One region of the Cytobacillus dafuensis genome, then DNA from elsewhere that is predicted to be linked to it. Evidence: riboswitches for the same ligand, from Rfam matches in the RefSeq annotation. Region 1 holds a riboswitch; the other holds the start of a gene.
The links. Region 1 has a riboswitch for cyclic di-AMP ahead of FSZ17_RS04660 (APC family permease). Riboswitches for the same ligand answer to the same signal wherever they lie in the genome.
Positions count from the first base shown of each region.

Region 2: linked by a shared signal. The riboswitch ahead of FSZ17_RS02920 (TrkH family potassium uptake protein) and the one ahead of FSZ17_RS04660 (APC family permease) in region 1 are both predicted to bind cyclic di-AMP.

Region 1 is NZ_CP042593.1:939,367-943,805, reverse strand. Features, by position in the region: gene FSZ17_RS04660 (APC family permease) at 14-1,840, opposite strand; cyclic di-AMP (ydaO/yuaA leader) riboswitch at 2,035-2,176, opposite strand; gene FSZ17_RS04655 (DMT family transporter) at 2,369-2,752, shown strand; gene FSZ17_RS04650 (alkaline phosphatase) at 3,085-4,386, shown strand.
Region 2 is NZ_CP042593.1:563,492-567,930, forward strand. Features, by position in the region: gene FSZ17_RS02910 (serine hydrolase) at 1-47, shown strand, start outside; gene FSZ17_RS02915 (hypothetical protein) at 349-804, shown strand; gene FSZ17_RS02920 (TrkH family potassium uptake protein) at 1,159-2,508, opposite strand; cyclic di-AMP (ydaO/yuaA leader) riboswitch at 2,608-2,757, opposite strand; gene FSZ17_RS02925 (pyridoxamine 5'-phosphate oxidase family protein) at 2,856-3,482, opposite strand; gene FSZ17_RS02930 (EamA family transporter) at 3,543-4,436, opposite strand.

The sequences.
Region 1 (4,439 bases):
GTTCTCCCATTTTTTACTTTTTGAAACGATAAGGTACAGTAGTGATAATTACTTTTCTTCGATAAAGCAAATAAGAATGAATCAGTAAACCAGATTGATTATGAAGAATATGGTGCCAGCCCTTCTTCGGAATAAATTGAGGGATAACGACCGTAACTTGGTAGTTTGCTTCACTTGCTTTATGCTCAACTGTATCAATAAATTTGGTGAGTGGACTAATAATACTTCTATAGTAGGAATGCAAAGTCACTAGTCTAATATCAGGCTGCCATTGCTTCCATTTTTCCTCAAACCTTTTTTCGTCTTCCCTTTCAAAAGACACGTAAACAGCGATAATATGGTCAGCGGAAAGTGACTTCGCATAGTTTAAAGAGTTTTCCACTACTTGAGTAATACCCGCAACAGGAACAATGATGATATTCCCTTCAATAGGTACGACTGGTTCATTCGGGTTAATCCTAAGCTGTTCTCCAACGGATTCATAATGCTTTCTAATTTGGTGAAACAAAATAATGATTATAGGCAAAAATATTAAGATTGGCCATACTTGTGGAAATTTAGTCAAAAAGAACACGATTGTTACGATAAAGCTTATGAAAGCTCCTATTGTATTCGTAATCAATTTTAGCATCCAGCCTTCAGGCTTCTCACGGATCCATTTAACCATCATGCCTGTCTGGGACAAAGTAAAAGGAAGAAACACCCCAACAGCATAAAGCGGAATAAGATGTTCGGTTTGTCCTTTAAATACAATAATTAGAATGATTGAAAAAGCAGCAAGAATGATAATACCATTTGAATATCCTAAACGGTCTCCTCTCACTGTAAACATTCTTGGAATAAACTTATCTTTAGCTAAATTAACCGCCAGCAGCGGGAAGGCAGAGTAACCAGTGTTTGCAGCCAGAATCAATATTAATGCTGTTGTTCCCTGGATAAAAAAATACATAAAGTTTCGTCCAAAGATTGATTCAGCAATTTGTGAGACAACCGTAACTTTTTCACTAGGAGAAATCCCGTAATAATAAGCTAAATAAATAATTCCACTAAAAAGCAAAGCAAGAAGTACACCCATCAGCAGCAGTGTTTTAGCCGCATTATTAGGAGCTGGGTCTTTAAAATTCGGTATTGCATTTGAAATCGCTTCAACCCCCGTTAGAGCAGAGCTTCCTGATGCAAAGGCTCTAAGGAGAATAAATAAACTAATTCCTGCAACTGGTGTACCGATCGGTGTATGCAAATCAGGCGACACTCCACCTATAACAATTTTATAAATACCTACCCCAATTAAAATAAATATCGCTAAAACAAATAAATACACAGGATAGGCTAGTATAGAAGCAGACTCCGTAACACCCCTCAAATTCAATACTGTAATAAATAAAACAAAGAATATAGCGATAGCCACATTATAAGAATGTAATGCAGGAAAGGCAGATGTAATCGCATCCGTACCTGCTGACACACTAACCGCTACGGTTAATATATAGTCGACTAACAGGGAACCACCAGCTATTAAACCTGCATTAATCCCCAGATTATTCTTTGATACCACATACGCTCCACCACCCTTTGGATAAGCAAAAATGATTTGTCGGTAAGAAAGAATAAGTGCTGTTAATAGTACCAATACTCCTATGGCGATCGGAATTGAATACCAATACGCTGCTGCACCTATTGTTGCGAGAACAATTAATATTTGCTCGGGTCCATATGCAACAGAGGACAAAGCGTCAGACGAAAGAATCGCCAATGCTTTTGTTTTTATAAGTTTCTGTTCCCCTAATTCATGTGATTTTAAAGGTTTTCCAATTATGACTTTTTTCAATTCTGATACCACTCAAAAGCACCACCAAATTGTTTTTTATTATAATTCCCCTTTAATTCGTTAAACATTTGTAAAAAATCCTAGTGCTTACTTTTCCTCTTGGCCATTTCGTCCCACTATTACCTAAATTAACCAATGAAAAAAGCCTACAAGTCATCAATAAATAGACCTGTAGGCATCAAAGATTTTGACCGTACAAGCTCCACCTTCCTTCTCATCAACGCTTACGAGGTTAGCTGTCGGATTCGGGCCTTGAGTAGCCCTACCTTATTAGGATTCACCCCTTGGATTAGTACCTATCCACAAGAACGGTTCCCCCGCACCATTTGGTTTCAGCGATTTAGAAATATGAAACTGTTGTATATAATACTCCCGTGTTTTGAGAAAGTAAATATTTTTTTGTAGGGTAAATTTGACAAAAAACTGCGTATTTTCATATACTTTTTTGGTCCCAATTAAAATTTAAAATCAGCTTCAAGAAAAATGGGGAAAGGTACCCTCCTAAAGGAAAATAAACATTTATAGAGGAAGTGATATGAGATGGCATGGGTTTTTTTAATGCTAGCGATTCTGCTTGAGGTAGCTGGTACTGTATCAATGAAATTATCTAATGGTTTTTCAAAGTTTTGGCCGTCAGTGTTAATGGTTGTTTTTTATTTATTAGCCTTTACTTGCTTAAATTTTTCATTAAAACAAGTACCTGTCAGTGTCGCATATGCTATTTGGTCAGGAATCGGTACGGCTGCTATCGCCATAATCGGGTATTACGTTTTTCAAGAGTCGATGAATCTTATTAAAACGGTTTCGATCCTATTAATCATATTAGGTGTAATTGGACTAAATATCGGTGATAGTGAAAAGAACACTGAGCAGTCTCTAGCAAAAAGCCAACAGATGGAGACAGGCACACAAGAATATAAATGAGTGTAAACAATAGAGCGAGCCATCTATGCATGTTCTAATATGGTTTTCCTTAATCATTGATATTTCTTTTATCGTATATTTCAGTTATACAACGCTTAAGCTTATTCCAATCGAAAGAAATCACCAACTTGGAAATCTACTTTCAAAACTGGGTAAAAATTAGTCACTCTATAAAAAATTGTTCAAACTCTACATAAAAATCTCCTTAATCATCTAGAATAAAAACACAAACCTTTTGAAATTATTTACATCACTTTTACTTCACCTTAATACCATGGTAAATTACAAAAATTAAATTGGGTTTGACTATTTATTAAGTAGGAGGAAAAAGATTGTTTAAAAAGGGGCTTAAAAAGAAAGTTTTACCTATTGCTGTCGTATCTTTATTTGTTATTGGTGGTTTAGTTGGGGCTCTTTCAACTGCAGAAGCGGAAATAAGAAATTCTAGTATTGGAAAGGTAAAAAATATCATATTTATGATTCCTGATGGCTTTTCCTCTTCTTATGTAACAAACTATCGTTGGTATAAAGGGAGAGAATCGCTTATGGATTCCATGTTAGTCGGGATGATTAAAACATATTCGGCTAGTTCAGAGGTAACTGATTCAGCAGCAGCTGGGACTGCGATGGCAACAGGCGAAAAAACAAATAACGGGATGATAAGCACTTCACCTGATGGAAAAGAGTTGAAAACGATTTTGGAAGCAGCTGAAATGGCAGGAAAAGCTACTGGATTAGTTGTGACTGCATCCCTCACTCATGCCACGCCTGCCGTGTTTGCTTCACATGTTGCCTCTCGTGCCAATGAAATGGATATCGCACCACAATTTATAAAAAATGATGTAGACGTATTACTCGGCGGCGGTAGAAAATATTTTACTGAACCTTTATTAAAAATCGCAAAAGCTAAAGGATATGAAATTGTTAATAATCGTGAACAATTGGAAATGGCAGGGAGTACAGACAAGCTAATCGGTTTATTTGCTACTGTAGGCTTAGCACCTGAGTTAGATCGGGATGAAACTAAGGAGCCTAGCTTAGCTGAAATGAGCCAAAAAGCGCTTGATGTACTTAAAAAAGATAAAAATGGCTTCTTCCTTATGATTGAAGGAAGCCAAATTGACTGGGCTGGACATGCTAATGATGCAGCATGGGCGATGAAAGATATTGAAGCCTTCGAAAATGCATTAAAAGAAGTCTTGGAATTTGCGAAAATGGATAAAAATACTTTAGTCGTTATTGCTGGAGATCATGACACGGGTGGGATGTCAGTTGGCGGGTATGGTCAGTATGATGCCAACCTAGAAATCCTCCGTAATGTAATTGCTACAGGTGATTTTATGGAAAGCAAATTGAATGCAGACCGCAGCAATATCAATGATATTGTAAAAGAGTATGCGAAAATTGATTTAACAGTTGAGGAAGTTCAAAAAATAAAAGCAGCCTCAAAGCCGGCAATTGCCATTAATAAAGTCATTTCAAAACGTGCACTTGTTGGATGGACAAGCTTAGTCCATACTGGCACTGATGTACCTATATATGCATTCGGACCTAGCTCTTATCTTTTTAGTGGGTTACACAATAACACTGATTTACCTAAATTAATGGCGCAAGCTATGAATATTAATTTTTAAATACAAAAGGTTGACTTAAATATAAGTCAACCTTTTGTATTGGTAATATACTG
Region 2 (4,439 bases), 380 kb from region 1:
TATCACAGATTGGCAAGCTGATTTTACGGCATTTAGTAAATGGATAAGGACACTCTATCTTAATGGATGGGGTGTCCTTTTTGAGTAAAGCCAGCATGTGTATACTATGAAATTTAGTAAGTAAATAGAAAGATTTAGGAATTAAACTACAATGAGCATTGAAAAAAGAGCTTGGAGAATTTTCCAAGCTCTTTACCATTTTTTATTTGTTTTATTCATAAAAGGACCTGTTTGTTCAATAACAAATTAGACAATGACAAAATCTTTAACTATACCATTACTTCTATCTATACCCTACTCTTTGCCTTGAATACATTGAAACAAGTACTAGAAAAGGAGGTGAAGTTATTGGGAATATTTCCTTTTAAAAACGATAAAGCAAAAAATCCATTTCATAATGACATTCAATCTTGCTGTAAATGTGGAGATTGTTGTTTGATTCATCAGCAATTCACACTGAAACATAAGTTTAATTTTCCACAAGAAACTACGGTTACGGTTTATGAAGCCAATGGTTATGAACCTGCCTGTACACCTGGTGCATCTAATGGAGAGGCAGCCGTTCAACAAACGGGTTTCGTCCTTCCGTTTGGGACTATTCTCGCCATCAACAACGGAGTCAATGCCTTTGATGTCCAAGTGATAGGAGAAAATTTTGAAGATGCCATCATTCACACCATTCATCCTGGAACACAAGTAGGGATCACTGGGGTTTTCCAACGAGTAAATGCCATTTATCCAACAGATCCAGTCCGAGCAGCTTTCCAGTTTGACCTATTCTTATTTCCACTAATTCCAGTTTAATTTCCATTGGCCAGTATGCCAACAGGCAGAGAACCTACTCTCTGTCTGTTTTGTGTCCAATCTATAATCCTCAAACTGTTCAAATTATCCCGCATTAACGGGCAGTAAGACCCCCACCTCAAGATTGAGAGAGAAGCGAGGAAGATAGGTGGGGAACAACTGCCCGTAAAAGCCCGTAAAATGAACACAGACTAAAAGCGCCACATCGTGTGGCAACGTCTGCGTGACCCACTTCCTGTGGGCCGCAACTAACCATCAGTGGGGGATCAAAAAACCCCCACTGATGGAAGTTTCACTTTATCGCAAACTAATGAGCACTAAGTCTTTCACTGCTTTAGCTGTGGGAGTTTCAGGTCACCCCGTTAAAATATCCTCACGCGGATATCGAATCTTTTGTTCCTGTTGTCGGCGAGCAAATGAAAATACGAGCGTTAGAGGACCTAGTTTACCGAGAAACATAATGAATATGATGATTCCTTTGCCGATTTCAGTTAGATCTCCTGTAAGTCCCATTGTCAGACCGACCGTGCCAAAAGCAGACATGACTTCAAAGGCAATTTTTATAAAAGGCTGATTCTCTGTAATACTCAACGTAAAAATAGCGATTATGATGAAAAGGAGACTAATGATTGTGATCGCTAATGCTTTTACAATATAGGAATCACTAATTGTTTTTCTGAAGATGACGATGTCGTTTTTCCCTCGTATAAAGGTGATGACGGCTAGGATGATAATAATAAAGGTTGTTAATTTAATTCCGCCGCCTGTTGAAGCACTGCCTGCTCCTATAAACATGAGAAAAATCATGTAGAAGGCAGTAGTATCCTCTAATCCGCTTAAATCAATGGTATTAAATCCAGCCGTTCTTGGGGATACTGCCTGAAAGTAGGTGGCCCAGAACTTTTCCCATCCTGACAACGGGCCAAGTGTATTTGGGTTATTATATTCAAGAAGAAAAATGATTATCATCGATACAAGATTAATAACAAATGTGCTTACGATCATGAGCTTGGAATGTAAAGAAAGTTCGCGGAAACGCTTTGTTTTCTTCAAATCAATTAATACGGTAAAACCTATACCGCCAGTAATAAATAATAGTGAAATAACAAGGTTAATGACTGGATCTCCAACAAATCCTATTAAGTTATCTTCCCAAAGTCCAAACCCTGCATTATTAAAGGCTGAAACAGAATGGAATAGGCTATAGTAAAGACCTTTTGCCCAACCGTATTCAGGAACCCAGCGAAGGGAAAGCAGTAGCATGGCACAGGCTTCAATCGCAAACGAAAATAAAAATAAGTTGCGTACAAGGCTTATGATTCCTCCTAATGAGGTCTGATTTAAAGCCTGCTGCATCACAAGTCGTTCTTTAAAACCGATTTTTCTCCCAAGCATCAAATAAATGAGTACAGCAAAGGACATGATTCCAAGTCCGCCCACTTGAATTAAACACATAATCACGATTTCACCGAATAGGGTATAGGTCGATGCTGTATCTACTACTGTTAGGCCTGTCACTGTCATAGCAGATGTAGTCGTGAAAAGGGCGTCAACCCATGAAATGGACTTTTCCGTTGCAAAAGGAAGCTTTAATAAACATGTTCCCAACACAATAAAAAAAGCAAAAATAAGTACTAGAAGCTGGGGTGGACTAATTTTCAAATACTTCCTTGTAATGGCGATAAAACCCTTTTCTTTCCCCATCATGACTCCTCCAATATGCCGATTAAAAATTCCAAAAATGAAAACAAAAAAAACCATTCTTAGGCCAGAGGTAAGAATGGTCATTGCACAAATGCGATGCCCTTCTCTCAATATGCTTACGAGGTTAGCTGACGGATTAGGGATTGAGAGATCCCTTCTTAACAAGATGCTAAGATTCACCCCTGATAAACAATCTGTTTATCATATTGGTTCCCCCGTTCTGAAAATAAGATTCAGCAAGGATTTTTTTATTTTTGATTTTATTAAATTACTCCTGTTAAGAAAGAATGTCAATAGAAATTTGTCAGATGGAAAAGAACAAATTTTTTAGGTTTCCTAAATAGAAATCAATACAATCTCTTTTCGTAGCTTTCCTCCAAAGAAGCTTTCACGTTTTCAACGTCCACTCCTTGTATATTAATGTGATCAGCGAGGATTTGGGGAGGATAGGGCAGGTCTGATTGTAGAAGCCATGTTTCTGGCTGCCAAAGCTTGGAACGCTTGAAGGCTTTCGCACAATGGATATAGCATTCTTCAACTTGAACAGCAACACCTAGTAAAGGAGTTTTTCCGAAAGCGGTCATATTTTCAAGTATGTCTGGATCTTTGATAACGCCCGCTTTCCCGTTAATTCGCAGTGTTTCTTCTAATCCTGGAATCACAAATAGAAGGCCAATATATGGATTTTCTAAAATATTTCTTAGTGTGTCCATTCGCTTATTTCCTGGCCGTTCTGGAATAACGAAATGATGGTCATCCATTATATGTACAAATCCAGGGAAATCCCCGCGAGGAGATGTATCACAATGCCCATCTGCATTAGAGGTAGAAACAAAAACAATCGGAGACTTTGAAATAAACTCTTTGCAGTGATGATCTAAATGATTGATTACTTTATTGGCGGCATTCTTACCTGGAGTGCCTAATAAGGAACGAAGCTCCTCTTCGGATGTAATGATCTCATGAAATAACATGATTTTTCCCCTCCTAATGAATATATAAGAAAAGGAGGGAATTCCCCTCCTATGAACTTATTATGTTTCTAGTCTACTTCGAGAAAATTTTTGAAAACGCAGCTGTGGAATGGAGATCCCAATTAAGATGAGTGCGATTCCAAACATTTGGATTCTAGATATTTCTTCACCTAAGATGAGCATGGCGGCAAAGATCGCTGCAGGGAGTTCTGCTGATCCAATAATTGTAGCAAGACCTGCATCAATTTTCGGTGTGCCAATAGCAAAGAGAACAATCGGGAAAATGGCGCCAAAAAAGGCCATCGATAAGCTATATTTCCATAAACCATCTAAATGAATGCCAGTTTTGAAAAGAATGGGGCCAGCAATGAATACAAGAATCAGAAGGCCACCCAAAGTAATAAAAATGCTTCGCTGAATACTAGGCACTCCAGTTGCCACTTTCCCACTTGCAAAAATAAATATGGCATACGTAATAGCAGATAACAGTCCATAAATCAGCCCATCAAATTGAATAGGCTGGCCGCTGCTAGAAATTAGGTTACTAGCGAAAATGGTACCGAGAATCAGAAAGATCGCAGAAATAATCTTATTTTTGCTCGGCCATTTCCTTTCAAAAAGTGCCTCAATTAAGATTCCCAGCCAAGTAAATTGAAACAAGAGGACAATGGCAAGCGAAGCAGGAACACGATCAAGGCTTAATCCATAAAAAATCCCAGTTAAGCTTAAGGCAGTACCAGTCATCATGAGTGCCCCAGCCTGTTTAAAGGAGATCTTTACCCGTTTGATAAAAGGAATAGTAAGTAAAAGTAGCAAAAATCCGAAAAGATATTGACTGCCTGTTAGCTCATAAACAGTATGACCAGCCTGTAATCCCGTTTTGACAATTGAAGCCAAAACCCCATAGCTGCAGGCACCGATGAAAATCGATAGTGTATACTTGAAGTTGTTCATTTT